3 regions of the Mesorhizobium sp. M0590 genome follow, and region 3 is predicted to be linked to each of the others. Evidence: riboswitches for the same ligand, from Rfam matches in the RefSeq annotation. Region 3 holds a riboswitch; each other region holds the start of a gene.
What was found. A riboswitch is a leader RNA that binds a small molecule or an ion and turns the genes downstream of it on or off. The one in region 3 is predicted to bind cobalamin.

Region 1 (9,968 bases), on a different contig from region 3:
GGCCGGCGATCGCCGCTGCCCGCCGATGCTCGGCATAAGTCGGCCCGAGCACCAGCGCCGTGCCCGGGCTGACCAGGGAAGCGACGCGCGGCAACAGGATCTGCGTGCCGGGCGCCGCTGCGACATTCGCCGCCGACGGGGCGCCATAGGCGCTTGCCGCGCGTTCAGCCAAGTCGCGGCTGCGCGCTGTTTCCGGCAATCGCGACAGGGCGGTGGCGGGCAAATCGAAAAGCGGGTAGGAGTGCGGATTGATCCCGGTCGAGAGGTCGACGAAAGGCAGCGGCGCGTGAGGGAAAAGCGCCCTCGCCCGGCCAAGGCTTCCGCCGTGGTCCACTGCCGCCGTCACTCCATCAAGAGACTTCATGCCGATCCTGATCACTTTCCTGTCGCTGGCCATCGAACTTGTACTCGGCTACCCGGCCCGGCTCTTCGATGCCATCGGCCATCCCGTCACCTGGTTCGGCAGGCTGATATCCTTTCTCGACCGCAGGCTCAACCGCGCCACTGATTCCGACGCCGACCGTCGCGGCCGGGGCGTCTTCGCGCTGCTGGTGATCGTGCTGGTGCCGGCCGCCCTCGCCCTCTGGCTCGAAACCTTGCTTTGGAGCATTCCCCTCGGCTGGTTGGTCACCGCAATCCTGGCGACGTCGCTGCTGTCGCAGAAGAGCCTGGCCGAGCATGTCGAAGCGGTCGCCGACGCACTCGACAGCGGCGGACTGGATATGGGCCGCATTGCCGTCTCGCGGATCGTCGGTCGCGACCCGGAAAAGCTCGACAGGGCCGCTGTCTGCCGCGCCGCGATCGAAAGCCTGGCCGAGAATTTCTCCGACGGCGTCGTCGCTCCGGCCTTCTGGCTCGGTATCGGCGGGCTCGCCGGCGGCGTCGCCTACAAGGCCGCCAACACCGCCGATTCGATGATCGGCCATCGCACCTCGCGCCACGAAGCCTTCGGCTGGGCGGCTGCGCGCTTCGACGATTGGATCAATCTGCCGGCGTCGCGGCTGACGGCGCTGCTGATCGTACTCGCCGCTTTTCTGGTCAAGGGCGCCGACGCCAAGGGCGCCTGGCACGCCGTGCGGCGCGATGCGAAAAAACACCGCTCGCCCAATGCCGGCTGGCCGGAAGCAGCGATGGCCGGCGCGCTCGGCCTGGCGCTCGCCGGCCCCCGTTCCTATGACGGCGTCATGGTCGAAGACGCATTGATGGGCGAAGGCGGCCGGCGCGATGATGTCGAGAGCACCGACATCCGACGGGCGCTGAAACTCTACCGCGTCGCCGACTTACTGCTGATCGCGCTGTTCGGCGTGGTCGCGGTGGTTGTTATCTTGGCGTGATCTGCGCTCGAGATCGAGCGGAAACAAAAAACCCACCATGCGGCGGGTCGTTGGAGCCAATTAGCACCATACCGGAATTAGTAGCATAGCTGCCGGCACAAAGCAAGAACAAAATAGGGCTACGCCTCAAATAATCGCGTCAGGTCGGCGCCGCCCCTCACCCTTACCATTCCAGGGGCGAAGCCGCTTCGTGCGGCTTTCCCTTCTCCCCTTGTGGGAGAAGGTGGCCGCGAAGCGGCCGGATGAGGGGTGTTCCAGCTTGGCACCAACAGCGCTCCGGCCAGCACCCCTCAACCGTCTTGGCGCTGCGCGCCAATCCACCTTCTCCCACAAGGGGAGAAGGAAGAAGAGGCGCCAGCAACACCCCTCAGAACTCGATCCCCTGCTGCGCCTTCACGCCGGCGGAGAAGTGGTGCTTGGTCACGCCCATCTCGGTGACCAGATCGGCCGCCTCGACCAATACCGGTTTGGCGTTGCGGCCGGTGACGACGACATGCAGGCCTTCGCGACGCGCCTTCAGCGCCGCGACCACCTTTTCGAGATCGAGGTAGTCGTAGCGCAGCGCGATGTTCAGCTCGTCGAGCACCACGAGGCTGATCGACGGCTCGGCCATCAGCTCCAGCGCTTTCGCCCAGGCAGCCTCGGCCGCCGCGATGTCGCGCTTCAGGTCCTGTGTCTCCCAGGTAAAGCCCTCGCCCATGGCGTGCCAGACGACACGGTCGCCGAAGGCGGCAAAGGCGTCTTTCTCGCCGGTGTGCCATTTGCCCTTGATGAACTGAACGACGCCGACGCGCTTGCCATAGCCGAGCATCCTGAGCGCCAGCCCAAAGGCGGCCGTGGTCTTGCCCTTGCCCGGTCCGGTGTTGACGATCAGCAGCCCCTTCTCGACCGTCTTGGCCGCGACCTCGGCGTCCTGCACCGCCTTGCGCTTGGCCATCTTGGCGCGGTGGCGTTCCTCGTCCTTGGGATCGATAGTATCAGCCATGTCATTTCACCTTGAGCGGCAGCCCCGCCACCATCAAAAGCACGGTGCCGGCAACAGCCGCGACGTCCTGGTTCAGCCGGCCGGCGGCGTCGCGAAACCGTCTTGCCAGCGCATTGTCCGGCACGATGCCCTGGCCGACCTCGTTGGACACCACGAACCACGGCCCACGCGGCCGCGACAGCACATCGGCCAGCCTCCGGCATTCCGCCTCGACATCATGGTCGGCCAGCATATGGTTGGTCAGCCACAGCGTCAGGCAGTCGATCAGCACCGGCTGGCCGTCAGGCAGCGCTCCGATCGCGCCGGCAAGGTCGAGCGGCGCATCGATGGTCGTCCAGCCGGCGCCGCGGCGCGAGCGGTGCAGCGCGATGCGCTGGCGCATCTCGTCGTCATAGGCTTGCGCCGTGGCGATATAGCTCCAAGGCGGCGGGCCGACCGTCACCAGGCTCTCGGCATGCGCGCTCTTGCCGGAGCGCGCACCGCCGATGACCAGGGTCAGTGCCCCGGCAGCGCGGTCAGGCAAAGCTGTCGCGCAGGCTGGTCGCCGTGCCCGTGAAGCGTCCGCGCACCACGCCGACGACCGCGCCGAGCACCAGCCAGAACACCAGATTGGTCAGCGTCACCGCCACCACGAACTGGTGGTGCAGGCCTTCCGGGATCGCCGTCTCGAAGCTATCGGGCTGCGGCGCGCCGACGATATGCGGCGCAACGATCAACGCCACGGCAAGAGCCACCAGCGGCAGCGATCTGCGGAAGACGATAAGGCCGAGACCGGCCGCTGTCGCCACCACTGTTGCCCACCACCATATCTGGCGTTGGACAAGGTCGGCCGCCGGCATCGCTGGCAGTTCCGGCGGCAGGCCGAGGCCCGGCGCCAGCGTGAACACGGCAAAGCCGGCAAGCCCCCAGAACAGGCCCTGGCGCCAATTGCCGATGCCGCCGGCGAATTCCGAAACCGCAACCAGGACCAGCGCAAAGCCGATGCCGGTGACGATATTGGCAACGACGCTGAAGCCGAAGCGTTCGAAACCGTCGGCCGGCGCCCAGCCTTCGTCTTCCGCCGGAGCCATCGCTTCAGCCGCTGCCGGCGCGGCGCTGCTCATAGCCGTCGTGCCCGCGGCGTTTTCGGCCGGTGTCGCAGGTGCCGCGGCATGGTCATGGCCGCCGCCGGCCTGTTCATAGACTTCCGCCTTCAGGATGAGCGGCACCGTGGCATAGGCTTGCATGCAGGCGAGAGCCACGCCGGCCACAAGCCCTGCGATCGCCGCGATGAACACGACGTTGCGAAACAGTGTCATGATGTCAGCCCCTTGTCAGTGGCAGGGAAAGCCCATCGAGTGGCGATAGTCGTGCGCGGCATTGTGGACCGCATCGATATGCGAGAAGCCGACAAAGCCCATGACGAAAATGCCGAGGAATGCAGCAAGCGCCAGCTGCATGAGACGCGACTGCGAGGAGGCGGAAGCGCCGAGCGAGACGGAAGCGGTATTCATGTCTTGTCCTTTCGCCCTCCACCCGAGGGCATAGAAGTCAGTTTCCTGTCGCCGGCAGGTCTCCTGGCTCGCGGATCAGCGCCCTTCCCCACCTTCCCGAAGGCGAACCTTCAGTGGCATATGGAGAGGACTACCGCACACAGTTGCGGGGGCAGCCACGGCATTGGGCAAACAACTTGCCCTCACCGCATTCCCTCTTGGTTCCAAACGGAACCGACGACATCAGTGACTATAGGCAGAATCGCCGCGCCCGGCAAACCAAATTCCGCCGGATCGTGTGGCGAATGCGCCGCCTCGCCAAGCCCGGTCGGCCGGCGCCGCGATTGACAATTTTCGCAGCCGGGTGTCGGCTGGCGGATGGGGAGGAAGCCGGCATGCAACCCAGCCCGAATGAGCGCGGTCCCTACAACGGCCTGACGCGGGCCGAGCCGACGCTGCCGTCATCAGCCTATTGGGACATCGCGGCCTATCAGCGCGATCTCGAGGCCATCTGGTATCGCAACTGGCTGCTCGTCTGCCGCGAGGCCGACCTTGCCCAGCCGCTGGCTTTCAGGACGTTCCGCATAGGCACGCAGGAGGTCGTCGTGCTGCGCGACGAGACCGGCGAGTTGCGCGCCTTCCACAACACCTGCCGGCATCGCGGCTCGCAGCTTTGCCAGCAGAGCGAAGGACGGCTGAAGGCGCGGCTCATCACCTGCCCATACCATGCCTGGTCCTATTCGCTGCACGGCGATCTGGTGCGCGTGCCGTCGAAATCGCTGCCGGACGGCTTCGACAAGGCCGATCATCCGCTCTACCGGGTCGCGCTTTCGGTGTGGCGCGGTTTCGTCTTCGTCAATCTGGCGGAAGACGCTGCCGGCTCGGCTGAAACATCCTTCGATCCGGCATCCGGCAACCTCGCCAACTGGCCGTTGGAAACGCTGCTGAGCGGCCATGTGCTGCGCAAGGTGATAAACTGCAACTGGAAGGTATTTTGGGAAAATTTCAACGAGTGCCTGCACTGCCCCGGCGTCCACAAGGACCTGTCGCGGCTGGTGCCGATCTATGGCCGCGGCCTGATGGGCCGGCACGACGACCCCGAATGGGCGCGCCACGCCGACAATGACGCGCCGGAATTTGCCGGCGGCTTGCGGGCCGGGGCCGAAACTTGGTCGCGCGACGGGCGCGTCCACGGCTCGGTCTTTTCCGGCCTGACGCCGGGCGAGCGTGCCGCCGGGCAAACCTATGCCACCAGCATGCCGTCGATGTTCGTCGTCGGCCATGTCGACTATGTCAGGACCGTGCGGCTGGTGCCGCTTGGCCCGGAGCAGACCGAACTTACCGCCGAATGGCTTTTTTCGCCCGAAGCGCTCGCCGAACCGGCCGCGGATATCGACAACATCGTCGCCTTCGGTACCCAGGTGCTGGAGGAGGATGCTGATATCTGCGAGGTCAACCAGATGGGCCTGCGCTCGATGCGCCACAAGGCCGGCGTACTGATGCCCGAGGAATACGACTTGCACCGCTTCCACAACTGGGTGCGCGAGCGCCATGCGGCGCTCGAACATCAAAGCGATTTGGGCAGATAGCGCCAGGTGACGAAGCCGCAGGCCGCCGCCAGCAGCCCGAGCGTTGCGAAAACCGCGCCCAGGCCGAAGAACGCCTGCACGCCGGCCAAAGGCTTTCCGGCTCTGGCCTAAAGCAGCTCTGATGCCGACCGGTACCAACGCGACGCAAGGCCCTGCTTCTTTTGACGGTGGCAACCGTGATAGTCGTCTTGCCGGGGCTGAACCAAGACAGCGAGACCATGAGCATCGACACGCCGAGCGCAGCCGTTCAGGATCAACCGAAGTCGAAGCGCATCGCCGCTATCGACATTGCACGCGGCATCGCTTTGCTTGCCATGGCGAGCTATCATTTCACCTGGGACCTCGAATTCTTCGGCTACACCGATCCCGGCCTCACCGCCTTCGGCTGGTGGAAAATCTACGCGCGCTGCATCGCCTCGAGCTTCCTGTTCCTGGTCGGCATCAGCCTCTATCTCGCCCATGGCAAGAAAATCCGCTGGACCGGCTTCTGGAAGCGCTTCGCCATGGTTGCCGGGGCAGCGCTCGCAATATCGCTGGTCACCCGCATCGCCACGCCCGATGGCTTCATCTTCTTCGGCATATTGCACGAGATCGCGCTCGCCAGCCTGCTCGGCCTGGCGTTCCTGCGCCTCCCGGCGCTGCTGACGCTTGCCGTGGCGGCCCTCGCTATTGCCGCGCCTTTCTACCTGCGATCTGAGCTTTTCGATCATCCGGCTTTGTGGTGGGTCGGCCTGTCGGCGACCAACCCGCGCTCCAACGACTACGTTCCACTGCTGCCCTGGTTCGGCGCCGTACTTGCCGGCATCGCGGTTACCAAGCTCGCCGCCACCTCCGGCGCGCTGACGCGGCTGTCGGCCTTGGCGCCCGGCCGCTGGGCAAATCCGCTGGTCTTCATCGGCCGGCACAGCCTTGCCTTCTATCTGATCCATCAGCCGGTGCTGATCGGCTCGGTCTGGCTGTTTTCGCAATTCATGCCGGCGCAGGCCGAAACCAGGGAGGTGAGTTTTCTGAAATCCTGCCAGATATCCTGCGAGCAGGCACGCGACACCGAGTTCTGCTCCAGCTATTGTGCCTGCATGCTGGACACTCTCCAGGGCGAAGCCTCGCTTGACCGGCTCTACAGCAACGACCAGTCCCCGGAGTGGAAGGCGCATATTGGCGAGCTCGCCGGCACCTGCACCGCCCAAACCGAGGCGGCGGAACCGGGAACGCGCTAATCGAGGGAGGACAATAATGAGCGACAGTCACCCGAAACCCGTGCAGCAAAATCCTGGGCAGCCGAGGCTGGGGCACATCCCATGGCCGCCGCTGATCTATATCGCCGCCATCATCGTCAGCGTCGCGCTAGGGCTGTTCTATCCGCTACCGTGGATCGGCGATCTTCTCGGCGACATCCTGTTCGCCGCCGGCCTTGTGGGGTTGGTGGCGGTTGCCGCGCTCTGGTTCACGGCAATCCGCACCATGATCCGCGCCAAGACGACGCTCAACCCGAACGGCGTGCCTGACCATCTGGTGACTACCGGACCCTTCGCCGTCAGCCGCAACCCGATCTACCTCGCCAACACGCTGCTGCTGGTCAGCCTCGCCTTTGTCACTGGGATCGCCTGGTTCCTGCCGCTGGCGGTCATCGCGGCGTTCCTGACGCAGAAGCTGACGATCGAGAGCGAGGAGAAGGTGCTGACGGCCAAATTCGGCAAGAAATACCGGGACTACGCCAAAAGGGTGCGGCGCTGGATTTGAGCCGGCGCTGACGCCACGCTCATGTGGTGACGCCGAGTTCCACCAGCCGCTCGACGCAGGATTCCTCTGCCTGATCGAGCTCGGCCAGCGTCTCTTCGAGGTCGCGGCGTTTCTGGCGCAAATCCTCGCGCTTTTCCTCGATGCGCTTGATCATCAATTTGAGTTGGCCGACCTCGCCGGGCGGCTCCCTGTACATCTGGATGATTTCGCGGATCTCGTTGATCGAGAAGCCGAGCCTCTTGCCGCGCATGATCTGGCGGATGAGATGCCGGTCCGACGGACGAAACAGCCGAGTGCGGCCGCGTCTTACTGGCTGCACCAGCCCTTCGTCCTCATAGAAGCGCAACGTCCGCGTCGACACGTCGAATTCGCGGGTCAGCTCCGTGATTGAATAATATTCCCGCATCGTCACTCCAATGCCCCGGCCACGCCGCGAGTTCCAACTGGCCGGCGCCGCCGGCGCCCAGGCGCGTACCAGAATCGGCGGACAAGGCACCTTCAAAGCCTCGCATGGCATTTACGTAAAAGTCAATTGAGGTGACGTTCAGCGCACGCCGAACCACCATGTGGCGAGCCCGAGAAAGGCAAAGAAACCGACGACATCGGTGACCGTGGTGACGAAAACCGCCGAAGCCACAGCCGGATCGATCTTGAAGCGGTCGAGCAGCAGCGGGATAAGGATGCCCGCCAGAGCCGCCACGAACATATTGATGATCATCGCGGCCGCAATGATGCCGCCGAGATTGCGATCGTGGAACCAGGCAGCAGCGACGAGGCCGATCAGGATGGCAAAGATGATGCCGTTGATGAAGCCCACCCCGATTTCGCGGCGGATGATGCGGCCGGCATTGTAGATGTCGAGGTCCCTGGTCGCCAGCGCCCGCACCGTGACCGTCATGGTCTGCGAGCCGGCATTGCCGCCCATGCCGGCGACGATCGGCATCAGCACCGCCAGCGCCACGATATGCTCGATGGTGCGGTCGAACAGGCCGATCACCGAGGCCGCCAGGAAAGCCGTCAAAAGATTGACCAGCAGCCAGGGCACGCGCGAGCGCGAGGTCGAAAAGATGCTGTCCGAGAGTTCTTCGTCGCCGACGCCGCCCATGCGCAGCAGATCTTCCTCGGCCTCCTGCTGGATGACGTCGACGACGTCGTCGATGGTCAGCACGCCGACCAGCCGCTCGTTCTCGTCGACGACGGCGGCAGACAGAAGATCGTATTGTTCGAATTCGCGTGCCGCCTCCTCCTGGTCCATGGTGGCCGGGATGGCATGCCTGGTCTCATGCATGACCTCTTCGACCTTGACCGAGCGCTTGGTACGCAGGATCTGGTCGAGGTCGATGGCGCCGAGCAGCTTGAAGCTCGGATCGATGACGAAGATCTGGCTGAAACGGTCGGGAAGATTGTTGTCCTCGCGCATGTAGTCGATGGTCTGGCCGATCGTCCAGAACGGCGGCACCGCGACGAACTCCGTCTGCATGCGGCGGCCGGCGGTCTCTTCGGGATAGTCAAGCGAACGCCGCAGCCTGATCCGCTCGGTGAACGGCAGCTGCGACAGGATCTCGTCCTGGTCCTCCTGGTCGAGGTCTTCGAGAATGTAGACCGCGTCGTCGGAATCGAGATCCTGCACCGCCTGGGCGATCTGCGCATTGGGCAGACTGTCGACGATGTCGCGGCGGATCGCCTCGTCAACCTCGGTCAGCGCGGAAAAATCGAAATCCTTGCCCAGCAATTCGACCAGCGCGCGTCGCTGTTCCGGGTGCAGGGCCTCGAGCAGGTGGCCGAGTTCCGACTGGTGCAGATCGTCGACTTCACGCTTCAGCGTCAGCGTATCGCGATCGGCGATCGCGGCACCGATCTGGGCGAGGAACGACGACAGGATGACGCCGTCCTCGTCATAGATGTCGGCGCGGCGCTCCTCGGCTGCCCTGGCGCCGGTCATCTGTTCGTCCTGGCCTTCCACCAGCGCCTCCCGCCATCGGATTTCCGGATAAGGTGCCTGTCAGGTCTAACGCATGACCCTGACAATCGGAATCGATTTTGCGAAAGGACCATGCACAACGACAAATTGCTACAGCGCCGTTCGCGCGTCCAAACGACGCGGCGCATACCGGATGGTAGGAGGAGAGGACGTTCTACAAACCTGCGGCGCTGCAAACCTTCGCGGCGGCAGGTAAAGGGCAGCGTATCTCCCCGCCCCGGTCAACCAGATGGGCAGATCGACACTGATTCAAAAACGGCGAGGCCGACAGTGCGAGGGCCTCGCTGGTATTGGACTGGAAGGCTTCCCGATCAGGCGGCGTGGCGCTTGGCCTCAGCCGCATAGCGGTCCAGGAGACCGCTCCAGCCACCCTCGGATTCGAAGGCCTCGCGCATCGCCTCTGCGGTTTCGCCCATGTTCTCCAGAAGCCTGTGCTCGAGTTCCACACGCGTCGCGTTCTCGCCGAGCGCGACAAAGCGGATCTCGACTTCGGTCAGCAATGCCGGATCGTAGCGCCAGCCGGCTCCAATGCGCCAGGCGAGCGTCAGCCTGGACGGCGGATCCCAGGCGAGAACCTCGCCCCAATCGCATTGTGACCCATCCTCGCCGATCTCGTACCAGCGGCCGCCGGCTTTCGGTTCGATCACCGCGGTCGTCAGGGCGGATTTGCCGATCGAGTGCGAAGCCGGCCACCAGCGCCCGAATCCTGTGGTGAACACATCGAATGCCTTGTCGAGCGGCACCTCCACCGTCACCGACTTCCTGACCGGCGCGGGCTTGATCATGGTCGTCATTTCCTCTTCTCCTTGCTGTTGTCGACTTCCCGTTTGAAGGCGTCGAGCGCATCGCCCCACATGCGGTCGAGCC
Region 2 (9,968 bases), on a different contig from region 3:
GGGTGTCGAAAACAGCGACATAGGTGGTCTCCTGGTCGTTTCCGTCTGCCCCGCGCTCGTTTCCTCGTGTCGGACATTCGTCCGCATTTTGAATACTTCTATTCCGCCGCCGCCAGCACCGGTTCGGCACGGTGCGCGTTGCGCGAAAACTCATCGATGCGCCGCTCCACCTCGCCGCGGAAATGCCGCATCAGGCCCTGGATCGGCCACGCCGCCGCGTCGCCCAGTGCGCAGATCGTGTGGCCCTCGACCTGCTTGGTCACGTCGAGCAGCATGTCGATCTCGCGCTTCTGCGCTTCGCCGCGCACCAGCCGCTCCATCACCCGCCACATCCAGCCGGTGCCTTCACGGCAGGGCGTGCACTGGCCGCAGCTTTCGTGCTTGTAGAAGTAGGAAAGCCGCGCGATCGCTTTCACGATATCGGTCGATTTGTCCATGACGATGACAGCCGCCGTGCCGAGGCCCGATTTCAGATCGCGCAGCGCGTCGAAATCCATCGGCGCGTCGATGATTTGCTCGGCCGGAACCAACGGCACCGAGGCGCCGCCCGGAATGACCGCCAGCAGATTGTCCCAGCCGCCGCGGATACCGCCGCAATGCGTCTCGATCAGCTCGCGGAACGGGATCGACATCGCCTCTTCGACGGTGCACGGATTGTTGACGTGACCGGAGATGCAGAACAGTTTGGTGCCGACATTGTTGGGCCGGCCGAAGGACGAGAACCAGGCAGCACCGCGGCGCAGAATGGTCGGCGCGACAGCGATGGACTCGACATTGTTGACCGTCGTCGGGCAGCCATAGAGGCCGACATTGGCCGGAAACGGCGGCTTCAGCCGCGGCTGGCCCTTCTTGCCCTCGAGGCTTTCGAGCAGCGCCGTTTCCTCGCCGCAGATATAGGCGCCGGCGCCATGGTGCATGTAAATGTCGAAATCGTAGCCGGAGGTGTTGTTCTTGCCGATCAGCTTGGCCGCATAGGCCTCGTCTATGGCGCGTTGCAGCGCCTCGCGCTCGCGGATGAACTCGCCGCGCACATAGATGTAGGCGGCGACCGCGCCCATGGCGAAGCCGGCAAGCAGGCAGCCTTCGACCAGCGTGTGCGGGTCGTGGCGCAGTATGTCGCGGTCCTTGCAGGTACCGGGCTCGGATTCGTCGGCATTGACGACGAGATAGCTCGGCCGGCCGTCGCTTTGTTTGGGCATGAACGACCATTTCAGCCCGGTCGGGAAACCGGCACCGCCGCGGCCGCGCAGGCCCGATGCCTTCATCTCGTTGACGATCCACTCGCGCCCCTTGGCAACGATGCCGGGCGTGTTGTCCCAGGCGCCGCGCGCCATGGCACCGGCCAGCGACTTGTCGAAGCGGCCGTAGATGTTGTTGAAGATGCGGTCTCTGTCCTGAAGCATTGCTCGTTCCTCAGACCGGCTTCTTGCCGGTCGGCCGGCTCTTGTTTCCGAGCGACGGTTTGGTCGCCTTGGCGGCAGCCTTCGCCGGTTTAACCTTGGCCTCCGGCGCTTTGAAAGCAGACGCCGGCTCGGCCTTGTTCTTGGGGCCTCTGCGCTGTTTCGAGACGTCCTCGACCTGCGGTTCGGCCTTGTTGGCATTGGCGGCCGAATGCAGAGGCGCTGCGACGCTCGCCGCCCTTTCCGCCGCGGGCGCGACTTTCGTCGCCGACGGCGATTTCAGCGCCGGGTTGGTCTCGACCGCGTCGGTCTTCGGCTTGCTGGCATTCGAGGGCGCAACCGGCGCCGGCGCGGCAGGAGCAGCTGGCGGAACTGATGCTGCGGCGGCAGCCGCCGGCTCTGCATCCTTGGCGGCCTTGGTCGCCGCCCTGGTTTCCCGGTCGCGGGTCGCCTTGAGGATCGCCTTTTCGCTCTTGAGGGTCGTCAGGCCGCTGGCCGGCTCGGAAGTGATGCGGCCGTTTTGCGGTCCTGGCGTCACCGAAGCACCTTTGCCGGCGTCATAAAGGTCGATGATCTCGGCAAGCCGCTCCGGCGTCAAATCCTCATAGGTGTCCTTGAATATCATCACCATCGGTGCGTTGACGCAGGCGCCGAGGCACTCGACCTCCTCCCACGACAGCGTGCCCTTGTCATTGGTGTGAAACTGGTCGTGATGGATCTTCGAGCGGCAGACATCCATCAGCGCTTCCGAGCCGCGCAGCATGCAGGGCGTGGTGCCGCAGACCTGGATATGCGCGCGGGTGCCGACCGGATTGAGCTGGTACTGGGTATAGAAGGTGGCGACTTCCAGCCCACGGATATAGGGCATGTCGAGCATGTCGGAGATCGTTTCGATCGCCGCCTTGGTCACCCAGCCTTCCTGCTCCTGCGCCAGCATGAGCAAGGGGATGATCGCGGATTGCTCGCGTCCCTTCGGATATTTCTTGATCCACTGCTTCGCCGCCGCCGCATTCGCCCGGTTGAAGGCGAAGGAGGCTGGCTGGAGGCTGGCTTCTGCGAGACGGCGGACTGACATTGCGATTTCGCTTCTTCGGTTTCTACTGGCGGGAGCCATAGGCACGATAGCAATCCTCGGATCGCCCCAAAACGCATACGAACTCTTCATTTCCACGCTTCAGGCGGATGTATCCGTCATAGCGGCTATACACCCAAGCTATTGGCTTGCAACGATATTCTTCGGGGATCAATGACGCTACGAGGTTGTCATGAACCGCGCAGTTGGACGATGTCGACGGCCGGCCATGGACAAGAATGCCCTCATCCATTGCTGGGGTCTGGGTGCTCAAGCCACGGACTGTAAGCAGATCGCCTTCTGCAATAAGCTTGAACCCCTCTTTGAGAAGATCGGTTGACGAGGGACCCTCACCGGACCCAGCAAGCGACACTTCAGCGGAAGCCGCAAGGCATGCCGCGGCCAGAAACGCCTTTGACGGTCGAGCCATTCCCATCATCACCGATCGACCTCACCAAACACGATGTCGAGTGAACCTAACACGGCGGTGACGTCGGCCAACATGTGGCCGCGACACAAAAAGTCCATGGCCTGGAGATGCGCGAAGCCGGGCGCGCGCAGCTTGCAGCGATAGGGCTTGTTGGTGCCGTCGGAGACCAGATAGACGCCGAACTCGCCCTTCGGTGCCTCGACGGCGGCATAGACCTCGCCGGCCGGCACGCGGTAGCCTTCGGTGTAGAGCTTGAAGTGATGGATCAGCGCTTCCATCGAGCGCTTCATCGCCGCGCGCTTCGGCGGCACCACCTTGCCGTCGAGGTTGGACACCGGCCCGCTGCCCTCCTTACCGAGCAACAGGTCGACGCATTGGCGCATGATCTTGGCCGACTGGCGCATCTCTTCCATGCGCACCAGATAGCGGTCGAAACAGTCACCGTTCTTGCCGATCGGAATGTCGAAATCCATCTCGGCGTAACATTCATAGGGCTGCGATTTGCGCAGGTCCCAGGGTGCACCCGAGCCGCGCACCATGACGCCCGAAAAACCCCAGGCCCAGGCGTCGGCCAGAGACACCGTCGCGATGTCGACATTGCGCTGCTTGAAGATACGGTTGCCGGTCAAGAGTGAGTCGAGGTCGTCGACCGATTTCAGGAACGGGTCGATCCAGCTGCCGATGTCCTCGACCAGCTTCTGCGGCAGGTCCTGGTGGACGCCGCCGGGGCGGAAATAGGCGGCATGCATGCGCGAGCCGCTGGCACGCTCATAAAACACCATCAGCTTTTCGCGCTCGACGAAGCCCCACAGCGGCGGCGTCAGCGCACCGACATCCATCGCCTGCGTCGTCACATTGAGGATGTGCGACATGATGCGGCCGATTTCCGAATAGAGAACTCGGATCAACTGGCCCCGCTTCGGCACCTCGATGCCGAGCAGCCGCTCGGCGGCGAGCGCAAAGGCGTGCTCCTGGTTCATCGGCGCGCAATAATCGAGCCGGTCGAGATAGGGCACGGCCTGCAGATAAGTCTTGGCCTCGATCAGCTTTTCGGTGCCGCGGTGCAACAGCCCGATATGCGGATCGACGCGATCGACGACTTCGCCGTCAAGCTCCAGCACCAGACGCAAAACGCCGTGCGCCGCTGGATGTTGCGGGCCAAAATTGATGTTGAAGTTGCGAACGGAGGTTTCAGCCATGAGCGTGTTGCTCGCGCGCCACGTGAATGGTGAATGGTGAATGGTGAATAGTCATTGGCCTGAATCGACCTCCAGCGATCGAATGAACGAACGCATCATCTTCCCAACTTCTCGAACCTGACCGACAACAGCCCTGCACTCTTCTCGTCCAACAGTCCCACGCTCATCGAAAGAAGCGTATGGGTTTCCAGTTCCTTCAACGAACCTTGCGCAATACGAAGGAACTGAACGAAGGGCTTGCGCTGACCGCGGCCGAAACCCTCGGCGATATTTGCCGGTATCGACGATGCCGCGCGCCGCATCTGGGATGTCATGCCGAACATTTCCTCTCGCGGGAATGCTTTCGTCGCGAGATAGATGTCCGCAGCCAATACCATCGAATCCTTCCATACGTTCAGATCTCGATAGTCGTTGATTTTCCCGGACGTTCCATCCCGCTTTTCCATTCACTATTCACAATTCACCACTCACTGCTTTGCCTTCTCGTCGCCTGGAAGGACGTAATCCGTCCCCTCCCAAGGGCTGAGAAAATCGAAATTGCGGAATTCCTGTTTGAGCTCGACCGGCTCGTAGATGACGCGCTTGGCTTCGTCGTCGTAACGCACCTCGACGAAGCCGGTCAGCGGAAAGTCCTTGCGCAGCGGATGGCCTTCAAAGCCGTAATCGGTCAGAATCCGCCGCAGATCCGGATGGCCTGAAAACAGCACGCCGTAGAGATCGTAGGTCTCGCGCTCGAACCAGTCGGCGCCGGGATAAATCCCGGTGATCGACGGCACGAGCGTCTCTTCGTCGGCCTGGACCTTGATGCGGACGCGGATATTCTGTCTCGGCGACAGCAAATGATAGACCACGTCGAAGCGCTTTGCCCGCGACGGATAATCGGCGCCGCAAACGTCGATGATCGAGATGAACTGGCATTTCGGATCGTCGCGCAGGAAGGTGACCACCTCGATCAGGTCGCGCGGCTCGACCGAGATGGTGAGTTCGCCATAGGCGAGCACCGCCACGCCGATCCGGCCGATCAGCTTCTCGCCGAGATAGGTCGAGAGGTCGTTCAACGCCTGGGTCATGCCGCTCACCGCTCTATCGTGCCGGTGCGGCGGATCTTCTTCTGCAGCAGAAGGATGCCGTAAAGCAGCGCCTCAGCGCTCGGCGGGCAGCCGGGCACGTAGATGTCGACCGGCACGATGCGGTCGCAGCCGCGCACCACCGAATAGGAATAATGATAATAGCCGCCGCCATTGGCGCAGGAGCCCATCGAGATGACGTAGCGCGGCTCCGGCATCTGATCGTAGACCTTGCGCAGCGCCGGCGCCATCTTGTTGGTCAGCGTGCCGGCAACGATCATGATGTCGGACTGGCGCGGCGACGCGCGCGGCGCGACACCGAACCTCTCCGAGTCATAGCGCGGCATCGACGTATGGATCATCTCGACGGCGCAGCAGGCGAGGCCAAACGTCATGAACATCAGCGAGCCACTGCGCGCCCAGGTGATCAGAGCCTCGGTCGAGGTGACGAGAAAGCCCTTGTCGGCGAGCTCGTTGTTGATCTCCAGGAAGAACGGGTCGTCAGACCCTACCGGCCTGCCGGTGTTGGGGTCGATGAGGCCCTTGGGCTTCGGCGCGACGAGCGTGCCGGAACTGTCGTTCAATCCCATTCCAGCGCTCCTTTTTTCCATTCATAGGCAAAGCCGATGGTCAGCACCGCCAAAAACACCATCATCGACCAGAAACCGAGCATGCCGATCTGACTGAACGACACCGCCCAAGGAAACAGGAAGGCCACCTCCAGATCGAAGATGATGAACAGGATCGACACCAGGTAGAAGCGGATATCGAACTTCATGCGGGCGTCGTCGAACGAGTTGAAGCCGCACTCATAGGCAGAAAGCTTTTCCGGATCGGGGTTGCGGTAGGCCACCAGGAAGGGTGCGGCGAGCAGCGCCAGCCCGACGATCAGCGCCACGCCGATGAACAGGACGATGGGCAGGTACGAACTCAACAATGCGTTCATTCTGCAGCTTTCCGTTGCGGCCAATCCACTCTGATTACAGCACCGGACCCACTTGCGGAAGCGTGACAGTTTAACCACTGAACCGTTTGAAGAGGGCTCTATGCTGCAACGCGGCGAGGGTTAGCGCAGCGCTTTCGGCGAAGCAAGTCAAACCTTGTTCAAATCGCGGTGCTGGACGGCATATCCGGGAAAACTGGTCCGATCCGCTCCTGTTTGATTTCCTTCACTTTTTACTCCACTTTTCTCTCCTGACATGGATGCCGCCAAAACCCTGCTAGCATAGCGCGGAATCGCAGGTCATTTTCTCTGTCCTAAAATCGTCCGGATACCGCCTTCATGAAGGAAAAAATCTCGCTTGCCATGGCCCGTCGCATTGCGCTCGCGGCACAGGGATTCAATGACCCGCGCCCCACCGGCACGCCCGACCGCCGGCATCTGGCCCGCGTGCTTGCCCGTACCGGCCTGCTGCAGATCGATTCCGTCAGCGCCGTGGTGCGCGCCCACTATATGCCTCTTTATTCGCGGCTTGGCCCCTACAAGCTGGCGCTGCTCGACGCCGCCGCTGTCACGCGCAAGCGCATGGTCTTCGAATACTGGGCGCACGAAGCCTCCTTCTTGCCGGTCGAGACCTATCCGCTGATGCGCTGGCGCATGCAGCGGGCCGAGCGCGGCGACGAAATGTACAGCGGGCTGGCCAAATGGGGCCGCGAGCACGCCGCCTATATCGAAGACATCTATCGCGAGGTCGCCGAACGAGGCCCGATCGCGGCGTCGGCTTTCGAAGGGCAGAAGGGTTCGGGCGGCTGGTGGGGCTGGAGCCATGCCAAGCATGCCTTCGAGTGGCTGTTCTGGGCCGGCCGCATCACCACTGCGCATCGCCGCGGCTTCGAGCGGTTCTACGATCTGCCGGAGCGCGTGCTGCCGCCGGCGGTACTCGCGCTACCGGTTCCCTGTCCCGAGGATGCACATCGCGAATTGCTGCGCATCTCGGCCCGCGCCCACGGCATCGCCACGGCAGGAGACCTGCGCGACTATTTCCGGCTGTCGCCCGCCGACATCAAGGGCCGCATCGAGGAACTGGTCGAGGCCGGCGACCTGTTGCCGGTGAGCGTCGAAGGCTGGAACAAAACAGCCTATCTCCACAAGGACGCCCGTTTGCCGCGCAAGATCGAGGCGCGCGCCTTGCTCGCGCCGTTTGATCCTGTCGTCTTCGAGCGGTCGCGCACCGAGCGGTTGTTCGACTTCCACTACCGCATCGAGATCTACACGCCGGCCGAAAAGCGCCGGTATGGCTATTATGTGCTGCCATTCCTGCTCGGCGACAGCATCGTCGGGCGCGTTGACCTTAGGGCCGACCGACCGGCCGGCGTGCTGCGCGTCCATGCCGCCTATGCGGAGCCCGGCGCCTCGCTGCAAACCGCAGCCGAGCTTTTCGAAGAATTGAAGCAGATGCAGGGCTGGCTCGGCCTGGAACGCATCGAGGTGACCGCTGCCGGCGACCTCGGCCGGCCGCTCGCGGATATCGCCGCGTCATAGACGTGCGTTGACACGACTACCCCCACAAGCCTAAATCCGTTCCAGACGGTCCCCTGCCCGCAACGGCAAGGGCCAAGAGGGAATGCGGTGCGAAATCTCGATTTCAAATCCGCGGCTGTCCCCGCAACTGTAAGCGACGAGCCAAGGCCGAAAACCACTGGGATGTTCCCGGGAAGGCGGCACCCAGGCGATGACCCGCGAGCCAGGAGACCTGCCGTCTAGGACATAAGAATCCGATCGCCTGGCGGGTTTTCCGGGCAAGGAGCCTGATTTGGAACGCGACAGCAGTTTTCCGGCTGAGACAGCGGATTTATTGTCCGGCCATGGTGATTCCCCGGCCGGCGTTACCGTCATCGTCTGCTCGTCCTGCCGTGACGAGACCGGTTCGGACGCTCATCCGCGCGCCGGCGAACTGCTCGCAGAGGACACGCGCCGCGCCGCTTCCAGCGAAAACATCAAAATCCGCACCGTCGAATGCCTTGGCAATTGCAAGCGCCGGCTCAGCGCCGCCATGCTGCGCGACGGCTGCTGGAGTTACGTCTTCGGTGATCTGACCACGACCAGCGGCGCCGATCTCGTCACCGGGGCAAAGCTGTTCGCCACCTCGACGGATGGGCTCATTCCATGGCGCGGCCGTCCCGATTGCCTGAAGCGCGGCCTGGTTGCCCGCATCCCTCCCCTTGACCTTCTGAAGGACTTGATATGACCGCTGCCTCCCCTTCGCGCGTTCCCTGCACCGTGGTCACCGGATTTCTCGGCGCCGGCAAGACGACATTGATCCGCCATTTGCTCGAAAACGCCAAAGGCAAGCGGCTGGCCATCATCGTCAACGAGTTCGGCGACATCGGCATCGACGGCGAGATCCTGAAGGGCTGCGCCATCGACACCTGCCCCGAGGAAAACATCGTCGAGCTGGCCAATGGTTGCATCTGCTGCACCGTCGCCGATGATTTCGTCCCGGCGCTGGACCAAATCCTGTCGCTGACGCCGAGGGTCGACCACATCCTGATCGAGACATCCGGCCTCGCTTTGCCCAAGCCGCTGGTCCAGGCCTTCCAGTGGCCGTCGGTGAAAAGCCGCGTGACGGTGGACGGCGTCATTGCCGTGGTCGACGGACCGGCGCTGGCTGATGGCCGCGTAGCCAACGACATGGACGCCCTGCAGGCCCAGCGCGCGCAGGACGAGACGCTCGACCATGACGATCCGGTCGAGGAAGTGTTCGAAGACCAGCTCGCCTGCGCCGACCTGATCATCCTGTCGAAGAGCGACCTGATGGACGCAGCCGGCTCGGCCCGTGCCAATGCCGTCATCGGCAAGCACGTTGCGCGGGCGGTGAAGATCGTACCGACTTCGCAAGGCAAGGTCGACCCGTCGGTGCTGCTCGGCCTCGGCCTCGCCGTCGAGGACGACATTGAGAACCGCAAGACCCACCACGACGACGAGCTCGACCACGAACATGACGATTTTGACTCGTTCGTCATCGACATCGCGTCCGTGTCCAACCCGGACGAGCTCGCACAACGGGTCGCCACGGCGGCGGAGGAAGAAAACGTGTTGCGCGTCAAGGGTTTCGTCGAAGTCGGCGGCAAGCCGATGCGGCTCCTGCTGCAGGCCGTCGGTCCGCGCGTCAACCACTATTACGACCGCGCCTGGACCGCTGAAGACGACCGCCGCTCGCGCCTGGTCGTCATCGGCCTGAAAGGGCTGAACCGCCCGGCCATCGAGCGTATCCTCGCCGGCTGACCCCAGGTACGAGCCGCGATGCACATCCTCACCACCACATCCGCCTCGCTCGACGATCTCGCCGAGCCTGTCGATCTCAGGCAAACGCCTGCGGATGTCGTGGCGCTGTCCTTCACCGACAGCGACCTGGCCGGGCTGGCGGCGGCGTGGAAGGCAGATGCGCACCGCCTGCCGTCGATGCGGCTCGCCGCCTTGCGCGACCTGCGCCATCCGATGTCCGTCGACCTGTGGATCGACAGCGTCGCCCGCCACGCCAAGGTCATTCTGGTCCGCATCCTCGGCGGCTATGACTGGTGGCGCTATGGCTGCGACCAGCTCGCCGTTATCGCGCGAAATCGCGGTATCAAGCTGGCGCTCCTACCGGGCGAGAGCCACGACGAGGATTTGCGACTGATCGAAGGCTCGACGCTGCCGCGGGAGGAGTTGGACGCCCTGCTTGGCTATTTCCGCGAGGGCGGGCCGGCAAATATGACGGCGCTGGTGCAGAGGCTGGCAAGTCTCGCTGGATCGGGTGCGGCGGTAGCCGAACCTGTTAGCGTGCCAAAGGCGGGATTTTACGAGCCGGGACTGGGGGT
Region 3 (9,968 bases):
GTCCGCGAGGGCGTCATTGAGGAAATCATAAAGCCTGTCCTGCCGACCCACCTGGAGACGGAAGGCATCAGAATTCTGGTCAACCCGACGGGGAGGTTCGTAGTCGGCGGGCCGCGCGGCGACTGCGGTCTCACTGGACGCAAGATCATCGTCGATTCCTATGGTGGGATGGGTCGTCACGGCGGCGGCGCCTTTTCGGGCAAGGACCCGTCCAAGGTTGACCGCTCAGCTGCCTATGCGGCCCGGTATGTCGCAAAGAATATCGTCGCTAGCGGACTTGCGGACGTCTGCGAGGTGCAGCTTGCTTACGCAATCGGCGTGGCCAGTCCGGTTTCTGTCATGGTCAACACGTTCGGAACAGCGAGGGTTGAGGAAAGAAGGATCGAGCGCCTCATTCTTGAGTTGTTCGATCTCAGACCGAAGGGCATTATCAAAATGCTTGATCTCTTACGCCCTATCTACCGCAAGACCGCGACCTATGGCCATTTCGGCCGTGAAGAGCCTGATTTCACCTGGGAGAAGACAGACAGGGCCGACGAATTGCGTCGCGAGGCAGGACTTGCCGCCCCGTGAGGGCTGGCGCCGAACCGATTGGCAAGCGGAAAGCCCATTCCCACTGGCCAGACCCGCCGGCGGCCGGCATGCCAGAAAGCCGGTGGGCTTTTGGCGGAGACATGAATTGATGCCGGACTATGACGTGCTTTGTATCGGGAATGCCATCGTCGACATCATCGCCCAGTGCGACGAGGCGTTCCTGGAGACGAACGGCATCATCAAGGGCGCGATGAATTTGATCGACACGAGGCGCGCCGAACTGCTCTACAGCCGCATGGGCCCGGCCATCGAAGCCTCGGGCGGCAGCGCCGGCAACACGGCGGCGGGCGTCGCCTCCTTCGGCGGCCGCGCCGCTTTCTTCGGCAAGGTCTCGAACGACGCGCTCGGCGAAATCTACGCGCACGACATCCATGCCCAGGGCGTCGCCTTCGACACCAGGCCGCTCAGCGGCGAGCCACCGACGGCGCGCTCGATGATCTTCGTCACGCCGGACGGCGAGCGCTCGATGAACACCTATCTCGGCGCCTGCATCGAACTCGGCCCGGAGGACGTCGAGGCCGACAAGGCCTCGGGCGCGGCGGTCACCTATTTCGAGGGTTATCTGTGGGACCCGCCGCGCGCCAAGGAGGCGATCCGGCAGACGGCGAAGCTCGCCCATGCGGCGGGGCGCGAAGTATCGATGACATTGTCGGATTCGTTCTGCGTCGACCGCTACCGCGACGAATTCCTCGATCTGATGCGCTCCGGCACCGTCGACATCGTCTTTGCCAACAGCCACGAGATCAAGTCGCTCTACCAGACCGCGTCGTTCGACGAGGCGCTGGCGCAGATCCGCAAGGATTGCAAGATCGCCGCCGTCACCCGCTCGGAAAAGGGCTCGGTGATCGTGCGCGGCGACGAGACCGTGACCATCAATGCGACCAGGATCCGCGAGCTGGTCGACACCACAGGCGCCGGCGACCTCTACGCCGCCGGCTTCCTCTACGGCTACACGCAAGGCCGCAGCCTGAAGCAGTGCGGCGATCTCGGCTCGCTAGCGGCCGGCCTGGTCATCCAGCAGATCGGCCCAAGGCCACGCCAGAATTTGCGCAGAGAGGCCGAGCAGGCGGGGCTGCTGTAGGTGGCGAGCCAAGAACCAGCTGCCCACCCTCCTTAATCCAGCCCGAGCCTTTTCTTCAGTTCCGCATTCTCCTTGCGGAGACGATCGGCAAGCAGGCTCTTTAGCCGCTTGTTTTCTTCCTCGAGCGCGACGAGATCCTTCAGCCCGTCACTGTCCGCCGCAGGCGCCGCCGCCTTCTTCCAAAGATAGTATGTCTGTTCCGAGATGCCGGCTTGCTTCACCGCGCTCTTGAGAGTAGCGCCGCCGCCGATCGAGGTCTCGATCTGCGCCAGCTTCTGGGCACGATCCTTCGCGGAGTAGCTCTTTCGGCCCGTTCGCGCTGACGGCGGTGCTTCAGTGGTCGCGGATATCGGCTTGGCAGGCGCGCTCGCCTCAGCTTCTGGCTTCCTCGACCGCCGCGCTCTCGTCTTCGGTTTTGGCGTTTCCGTTTTGTCTGCCGGTTCGCTATGAACTACTGCTGACTCGGTCTCCAGGGGATTGGCCATGAAATGCTCCACTCGCGGTTTGTGCAAAGGTTCAGCATCAAGGGCCACTACAGTAGAGTCAACAAGCTGACGATTTAACGGCTCGACTTCCTTTGTTGTCTCGGCCATCGCCGCGGCGATGTCGAAATTGCCCCAGATGGAACGTGCGGATTTTTGATAATTGCGCTTTTGTTTGATTTCCACGGTGAATGGTCGCGTCTGCCGCCTCATAGTTCCTTCCTGAATAGGAGAATGAAGTCGCCGCTCGAATTTTTTGGCGCTTCCTGCTTAGCGCGGAGCATTATCGTATAGCCGCTCAACGGGCAAGTGATGCCGGTCTTCGATGGCTGACCATCTGGGGAGATTTGAGCGGCTTCGCACGTCCTGCGCATGCCTGTAAGGCCGCCAAGTTTTCTGGGTTAGCAGGCGCGCACTGTGGCAGCTTGGCTTGTACGGCGAGGCCATGGTTGAGTGAGGCGAAACAAATCCAGCCCCGCGGTCAATCCCGAGGCTTCCCACAATGGCGAAGAGAACATCTTCACTCGTTCCTTTTGAGCACAAGACCTTCCGTTCGCTATGGTCGGCTGCACTCATTTCGAACCTTGGCACCCTAGTGGAAGGTGCGGCGGCAGCTTGGCTGATGACGAGCATCGCAGCAGTAATTTTTGATCGCCCATTCGTGCTGTGTACCAGCCCTGTGTCTTGCGCAAGTGGTCACGAACGGCTGCCGGAGCCTCGAAGACGCCCTAAAAACACATGCTGCGATTTTTGAACACGCTTGACGTGTTAGATTAATTCATCCACGATGCGTGTGTTGAACACGCGAGGTGAGTTATGAACATGAAAGAGCTTAGGGTTCGACTGGGCATGACTCAAAAAGATTTGGCAGAGCAGATGGCAACGACGCAACAGACTGTGGCCCGTTGGGAAACAGGCAAAACGCAGTTGAACGTCGAGCAGATCAAGGACCTTTGTCTCACGTTGAAATGCACGGTCGAGGAGCTGCTGGGCTGGAAGATTGATGTCGAGGAGTGGCGCACGAGCCCGTTTGCAATTGCCGATGCCGAAACGCGATACGGCACGCTCAGAATCAAGACGACTGTTGGCAGCCGCCAATATCCTATCGATGAAAAGGCGCGTGAATCGATTTTACGTCAGTTGAAGGAACTTCATAATCTGCGCAGAAATAACACAAGCAGGCCATGGCTGTATTGTTGGAGCCTTGACAACAAAATACTCTTGATAAATCCGCAATATGTCCGCACCATTGAGCTTATCGGTGACGATGTAGAGGAGATGCCAGAGTATTATCATCCAGAAATCTATCGGGCTTTGGATGACTGGGATAAGGGTGAGGTTTCAGGAAAGCTGAAGAAAGAATGCGATGCCATCATCGCAGAGATGGGTGATCAGGAAGCCGTGCGCATGGCCTCCTATGTTCGCGTCACATATGACGACGGAGAAGATGAGTGGAACTTCTTGGATGAAGAAACCGCTACGACTTTCTTCGGATTGGAAGCTGCGACCTTTGACGTTCCCCAGTGTAGTTTCGCCGAAGTGGAGGAAGAAGGTTACTACCGAGCGCGATACGCCAACCTTGATCGCGTCGCGGTGATGGAGGTTCCAAGCGACCGTTATCACAGATTGACCGCGCCCGAGGAAGCTTAGAACCATCCACGAAGGGCGCATGTTACATCTCGACCTTGCGTGGTGCGTTTTCAGTACGAGATGACGTTAAGCGTAGGTAGTGGCAGGTAAGAGTGCTCGACCAGAAGCTCAACTGCCTCCTCAATATCGCTGCCGATGTGCCGCAGGACACGTCCACGGGAGCGTGGATAGGCGTGAAGTTCCTGCACTCCACGGTCCGCTCTCCCATCGCCGGTGTGTGCCCGACGCCATCTTGTGGACGAGCTTGGCCACCTGCACCCGGTTGTATTCCGGCTTGCGGTCCGCCTGGGCGGTCCGCCGCGATGGCTATCTCCATGTCAATCGGCGCCGAACTTTGACTGCCCGCTGCTTTTGATGAATTTGGCGAGGTCCCGCGCATAATCACTCTTGGTCTTCTCCTTGAGGCCCTGTGTCGCGAACATGTGGTCCAGCAGGGCAAACAGGTCCAAGTCCCCTTCCGCCTGTGGCGCTGGCTTGCCCTCACCGCCCTCGGCTTCCCAATTGGGGACCGCTTCTGCGTGCTGCACCGTGGCGATTGTCCGCCCAAGACGCATCACAAGATCGAACGCCAAACCGTGCGCGTGCACGACGATTTGCCGCTCAGGCCTCATTTGGACAGGACTTGAGCTAGCCCGGTGGTTTGAGCCGGGTTACCTTGAGCCGGTGGGCTGCGAACAAGCAGTTCGAGACATTGGCCTCGATCACTTCGCAACACGCCGCTGCGCCTGGCCTCGGTGTGCTCCCCCCGAAATCGTTGTGTCACATATCACCGAGGGCATCACGGCCAACAGCTTCCACATGGGCAACAGCCTCGCCATTGAGCCGAATATGGTCGCGAGCAGATCACCAACGAAGCGGTCGGAACCTCGGAGCCGAAGTTCGACGCCGAGGTGGTTCGCGTGATGCGCTAAGCAGCACCACGGCGCTTGCCGGTATGTTTGCTGCCGGCAGCCGACGAACTCCTATCCTCCTGGACAAGGGCGCCGTGCGTCATTGCTTTGATTTACCGGCCGCTCAAGGCTTCCACAGTTTTCGCTTTCGAGGCGACCTTTGGAACATGCCAGCGGAAATTTAACATAACGACATAAACATTTCTTTATGCGGCGTTGACAGAGAAGCGAACTGCTGTAATTGTCTCCCGCGTCGTGGTTCTCCGTACGGCGCTGCCGCAGCGGAGCTAAGAGGGAAGCCGGTGCGATGCCGGCGCTGCCCCCGCAACTGTTAGCGGCGAGCCAACCCCACTCATGTCACTGAGGCGAATAGCCTTGGGAAGACGGGTAGAGGCTATGACCCCGCGAGCCAGGAGACCTGCCACGGCGAATTACGTCCACGGGCGGGGTGTCTCGGTGGCCGCTGCAGCCTGGCGTTCGTGCCGGCCTGCTAGCGCCTTCCTTGTCACCGACGCCCCAACCATCGGGGTCTGGCATGACTGTCTCTCAGCAAATTCCTGTAGCAACGCTCGGCGTGCCCCGCTTCGGTCGTCGGCGAGAACTGAAATTCGCGCTTGAAAGCTACTGGTCCGGAAAATCGTCCGCTGCCGACCTTCTCACGACGGCGAAGGCGCTCCGTGCCGCTAGCTGGGAGGAGCAACGCGATCGCGGCGTGTCGAAAATCCCGTCGAACGACTTCTCGCTTTACGACCATGTGCTCGACACCGCAGCCATGGTCGGCGCCCTTCCGTCCCGTTACGGCTGGAATGGCGGCGAGGTCCCACTCGACATCTACTTCGCTATGGCGCGCGGCAACCAAGGTCAGACGGAGGATTGTGGGCACGGTGGTCACCAGCATGCGGCTCATCGGCCTGGCGTAGCCGCGATGGAAATGACCAAGTGGTTTGACACCAACTATCACTACATTGTGCCGGAACTAGACGATGATCAGACGTTCGCTCTTTCGTCGACGAAGCCGGTTGATTACTTCCTCGAGGCTAAAGCCCTCGGCATTCACACACGCCCAGTCATCCTTGGACCGGTCACCTTCCTCAAGCTGGCTAAATCGCCTGCCGAAGGCTTCGATCCCATCGCGCTCCTACCACGGCTTCTGCCCGTCTACGAGCAACTCCTGCGGAGCTTGAAGCTGTCGGGCGCCGATTGGGTGCAGATCGATGAGCCAGCGCTTGTCCTCGATCTGAACCCGAACGAACGAGCTGCGTTCGAATTCGCCTATGGCCAGCTGTCGAAAGCCGCGCCCGAGCTGAAGATCATGCTGGCTACCTATTTCGGGCCGCTGGGAGACAATCTCGAAACCGCGGTTTCTCTGCCCCTGGCCGGGCTGCATATTGATCTCGTGCGCGCTCCCGAGCAGCTGGAAACGGTGGGTCGGCTCGCACCGAAGGATCTGGTGCTCTCGCTTGGCTTGATCGATGGCCGCAACGTCTGGCGTGCGAACCTGCCCGCCATTCTCGACCGCATCAAACCGATCGTCGCCGGCTGGCCCTTGGACCGCGTCGAGATCGCGCCTTCTTGCTCGATGCTGCATGTGCCGATCGACCTCCGCATGGAGACGGAACTCGACGCGGACATCAGGTCGTGGCTCGCCTTCGCGGCCCAGAAGACCGACGAGTTGGTGTTGCTTGCCCGGGCCCTGTCCCAAGGCAGGGATGCGGTGGCAGGCGCGTTGAAAGCGTCTGCCGAGGCTGCCGCCACTCGCGTGACATCCACGAAGATCCATGACCCGCTGGTTGAGGGGCGGATCGCCAGCATTGACGACAGCATGAAGCGACGAGAGAGCGCTTTTGCCGAGCGCTCCAGAGTCCAGGCCGGCACGCTCGGGCTGCCGCCGTTCCCGACGACGACCATCGGGTCCTTCCCGCAGACGCCGCAGGTACGCAGGGCGCGGGCCGCTCATGCGAAGGGCCAGCTGAGCTATGTCGACTACGAGACCTTCCTGAAGAAGGAGATCGAGGCTGCAATTCGCTGGCAGGAAGAGATCGGGCTGGACGTGCTGGTGCACGGTGAGTTCGAACGAAACGACATGGTACAGCATTTCGGCGAGCAGCTGTCCGGCTTCGCCTTCACCCAGCATGCCTGGGTGCAGAGCTATGGGTCGCGTTACGTGCGCCCCCCCATCATCTTCGGCGACGTATCGAGGCCCAATCCGATGACGCTGCGCTGGTGGCAGTTCGCCCAGTCGCTTACGGAAAACCCTGTGAAGGGAATGCTCACAGGCCCAGTGACCATTCTCAACTGGTCATTTGTTCGCGACGACGTACCCCGCTCCGAAGCATGCCGCCAGATCGCGCTCGCCATCCGCGACGAAGTGACGGATCTCGAATGGTCCGGCGCAAGGATGATCCAGATCGATGAGGCCGCGTTTCGCGAAGGATTGCCACTGCGCCAGTCTGATTGGAACGACTATCTCGACTGGGCTGTCGAATGCTTCCGGATCGCTTCAACGGGTGTAAAGGACGCGACTCAAATCCATACCCACATGTGCTATTCGGAGTTCAACGAGATCATCGACGCGATCGCTGAAATGGATGCGGATGTCATTTCGATTGAGACGTCGCGCTCGAAAATGGAACTGCTGGACGCCTTCACGAGCTCCAAATATCCGAATGAAATCGGGCCCGGAGTCTACGACATTCACTCACCACGGGTCCCGGAAGTCGGCGAGATTTCGGATCTCGTCATGCTTGCCCGCGAGCGACTGTCCGATGCCCAACTGTGGGTAAACCCGGACTGTGGCCTCAAAACCCGCAAGTGGGAGGAGGTCCGCCCTGCCCTCATGAACATGGTTGCTGCAGCACGCGCGCTCCGGGAGAAAGTGTAGGCCGGAAGGTTTCCTGGTTGCTCACCATGTGGTGAGTTGCCGGCTGCCGCATGTCGGCTGTGAATGTGCCAAAACGCGATCACATCCTTTGAAATAAGTCACTCGAGTGAGAATGTGCACTTTCCTTCGGCACGTGTATTAATCGCGCAGGAGTAAAGGGTACCGTTTTCTCCCTGTGACGTGTCGAGTTCGAAGGGGATGTGATTGGCGTCGAGACCGCTCCGGCCATGGGTTATCAGCATGCCAAGTGCACTGTTCTCGATCAGTTCGTAGAGGACTTCTCGGCTCGGTTCATCGAAATGCGCGGGTACATACATGATAGTTCCTTTCACTGGCCGCCGGGTTCGCTATTCACCGGTTGACATCCGATGGCAAGCGTTCCAACGCGGCGGCGATCTGGCGCTTCGCTGCTGAGGGCAGAGGCAGGATGGGACGCGGGGGGTCGGCACGGCAAATCTCGAGCAATTCGGCAAGTGCATAGACGACGCGAAGGCTCGAGAACTCCTTGAAGAGGCTCCAGAGCGGCGCAAGCGTGGCATCGATCCGTCGCGCTTCGGCCGCATCGCCCTGTTGCGCCGCCGTGACGATCTTCACGCAGACCTCGGGCAGGATGCCGGCGAGGACGCTGTACCATGTGTCGGCGCCGGCGATCATGGCCTCTGCGGCGTTCCAGTCGCCGCTGTAGCCGATCGAGAACCCTTCCGGCACAGTGCGCCTCTGGTCGGCCAGATGGCTCTTGATCGCATCGCCCTTGTCTGTCGGATTCTTGATAGCGACGATCCCCCGCACCTTTGCCAGGCGGCTGACGAGTGCTGGGGTGAAACGGAAATGCGTCGTTCCTGGATTGTCGTAGATGACGATCGGAAGGCCACTTTCGCGCGCCACCGTGGAGAAATGTTCGAACACCTCGTCATCAGTGAGCGGGGTGTAAGAGGCGGCGGCAAGCAACCCCGCGGCAGCCCCAAGGGCCTTAGCGTCCTGCGCGAGCCTCACTGCTTCGTCGGTGCGCAGCGCGCCCACACCCACCACGACCGGCATTTGTCCCCCGGTTTCGTCCAAGGTCTCGGCGAGCGCCCGTCGCCGTTCCTCGCGCGTCAGATACATGTAGGTGCCGGTGCTGCCGAGAAGACCGATGGAGTCGACCTGAGCGGCGCCAAGCCGAGTAATCAGCCTGCTCAGAGCAACGGTATCGACGCGGCCGTCACGATCGGCGGGCGTGATGGGAAACGCGGAAAGACCGCTCAGGAATGCCATGGCAAGGCTCCAGGTTTGTGCGTGAGCGCAGGACTGGCCGGACGACAGGTCATCACAAGGCGTCCAGAGCCCGCCGCAGGTCGGCGATTAGGTCATCGACGTCTTCAAGACCCACCGAGAGACGCATGAGGTCCTCGCCGACTCCATCGGCCAGATGCGCATCCTTGCGGATCGGCTGACGAGCACGGGTCAGGCTTGCCGGATGATAGATGAGGCTGTCGGCATCGCCGAGGCTGACAGCCCGGGTGATCAGGTTGAGCCGGTCCATCATCCGCCGCGCGCCCTCGAACCCAGCGTGGAGGCCAAAGGCCAACATGCCCGACCCTTGGGACATCTGCTTTTGCGCCGTCACCTGATCAGGGTGCGAGTCGAGGAAGGGATAACTCACCCATGCCACCGCCGGGTGCGCCTCGAGCGCCTGAGCCACCGCAAGGGCAGTGGCGCTGTGCCGTTCCATGCGCAGCGTGAGCGTCTTCAGACCGCGCAGGATCAGGAAGGCTGACATGGGCGAGAGCGCTGCGCCGGTGATGTAGCGCAGGCCCGTTTCGTGCAGCGTGCGGAGCGTTTGCGCGTCGCCGAGAATCGCCCCGCCAAGGGCATCGCCGTGCCCATTGATGTATTTGGTCAGCGATTGGAGCACGAGGTCTGCCCCATGTTCGAGCGGCCGCTGGAGCGCGGGGGAGGCGAAGGTGCTGTCGACTGCAATCTTTACACCGCGCGCGTGGGCGCGCTCGGCAATGGCAGCGATGTCGAGGATGCGGCTCAGCGGATTCACCGGCGTCTCGAAGAAAACAAGCCGGGTCCGCTCGGTAATCGCGGCATCGAGATTTTGAGGATCGGACAGGTCCACCGCGACGACCTTGATGCCGAAGCGGGGGACCGCCTGTTCGACCATGGCAAGCGTGTTCGCATAAAGTGTCCTGTGGACGATGAGTTCATCCCCTTGGGACAGGAGCGACAGGATCAGCGTCCCGAAAGCCGCCATCCCCGAGGCAACGACCAGACCTGCCTCGGCTCCTTCCAGATTGGCAAGCCGTTGTTCTAGGATCTCCGTCGTCGGATTGTATTCGCGCGCATAGAGCCTTCCGCCAAGCGCGGCGGCGGCCTCGTTCGCTGCCACGCTTTCGAATCCATAG

Region 1: another riboswitch for cobalamin. It lies ahead of NKI52_RS28945 (CbtB domain-containing protein); the one in region 3 lies ahead of metE (5-methyltetrahydropteroyltriglutamate--homocysteine S-methyltransferase).
Region 2: another riboswitch for cobalamin. It lies ahead of NKI52_RS20885 (DUF1636 family protein); the one in region 3 lies ahead of metE (5-methyltetrahydropteroyltriglutamate--homocysteine S-methyltransferase).

The regions. Positions count from the first base shown of each region.
Region 1 covers NZ_JAMYQN010000025.1:74,975-84,942, forward strand. Annotated here, with positions in the region: gene cobD (threonine-phosphate decarboxylase CobD) at 1-364, opposite strand, end outside; gene cbiB (adenosylcobinamide-phosphate synthase CbiB) at 363-1,334, shown strand; gene cobO (cob(I)yrinic acid a,c-diamide adenosyltransferase) at 1,702-2,319, opposite strand; gene cobU (bifunctional adenosylcobinamide kinase/adenosylcobinamide-phosphate guanylyltransferase) at 2,321-2,842, opposite strand; gene NKI52_RS28940 (CbtA family protein) at 2,835-3,617, opposite strand; gene NKI52_RS28945 (CbtB domain-containing protein) at 3,633-3,812, opposite strand; cobalamin riboswitch at 3,849-4,045, opposite strand; gene NKI52_RS28950 (aromatic ring-hydroxylating oxygenase subunit alpha) at 4,187-5,380, shown strand; gene NKI52_RS28955 (heparan-alpha-glucosaminide N-acetyltransferase) at 5,599-6,597, shown strand; gene NKI52_RS28960 (methyltransferase family protein) at 6,614-7,120, shown strand; gene NKI52_RS28965 (MerR family transcriptional regulator) at 7,140-7,526, opposite strand; gene mgtE (magnesium transporter) at 7,665-9,062, opposite strand; gene NKI52_RS28975 (SRPBCC family protein) at 9,413-9,895, opposite strand; gene NKI52_RS28980 (ArsR/SmtB family transcription factor) at 9,892-9,968, opposite strand, start outside.
Region 2 covers NZ_JAMYQN010000012.1:174,143-184,110, reverse strand. Annotated here, with positions in the region: gene NKI52_RS20930 (helix-hairpin-helix domain-containing protein) at 1-21, opposite strand, end outside; gene nuoF (NADH-quinone oxidoreductase subunit NuoF) at 99-1,403, opposite strand; gene nuoE (NADH-quinone oxidoreductase subunit NuoE) at 1,414-2,475, opposite strand; gene NKI52_RS20915 (NADH-quinone oxidoreductase subunit D) at 2,911-4,101, opposite strand; gene NKI52_RS20910 (four helix bundle protein) at 4,197-4,547, opposite strand; gene NKI52_RS20905 (NADH-quinone oxidoreductase subunit C) at 4,569-5,171, opposite strand; gene NKI52_RS20900 (NuoB/complex I 20 kDa subunit family protein) at 5,177-5,758, opposite strand; gene NKI52_RS20895 (NADH-quinone oxidoreductase subunit A) at 5,749-6,114, opposite strand; gene NKI52_RS20890 (winged helix-turn-helix domain-containing protein) at 6,451-7,650, shown strand; cobalamin riboswitch at 7,680-7,883, shown strand; gene NKI52_RS20885 (DUF1636 family protein) at 7,922-8,356, shown strand; gene cobW (cobalamin biosynthesis protein CobW) at 8,353-9,393, shown strand; gene NKI52_RS20875 (cobaltochelatase subunit CobN) at 9,412-9,968, shown strand, end outside.
Region 3 covers NZ_JAMYQN010000023.1:40,200-50,167, reverse strand. Annotated here, with positions in the region: gene metK (methionine adenosyltransferase) at 1-573, shown strand, start outside; gene NKI52_RS27875 (adenosine kinase) at 683-1,675, shown strand; gene NKI52_RS27870 (transposase) at 1,708-2,370, opposite strand; gene NKI52_RS27865 (MFS transporter) at 2,660-2,911, shown strand; gene NKI52_RS27860 (helix-turn-helix transcriptional regulator) at 2,974-3,807, shown strand; gene NKI52_RS27855 (hypothetical protein) at 4,125-4,379, opposite strand; cobalamin riboswitch at 4,937-5,137, shown strand; gene metE (5-methyltetrahydropteroyltriglutamate--homocysteine S-methyltransferase) at 5,233-7,578, shown strand; gene NKI52_RS27845 (FMN-binding negative transcriptional regulator) at 7,677-7,895, opposite strand; gene NKI52_RS27840 (dihydrodipicolinate synthase family protein) at 7,930-8,832, opposite strand; gene NKI52_RS27835 (trans-sulfuration enzyme family protein) at 8,885-9,968, opposite strand, start outside.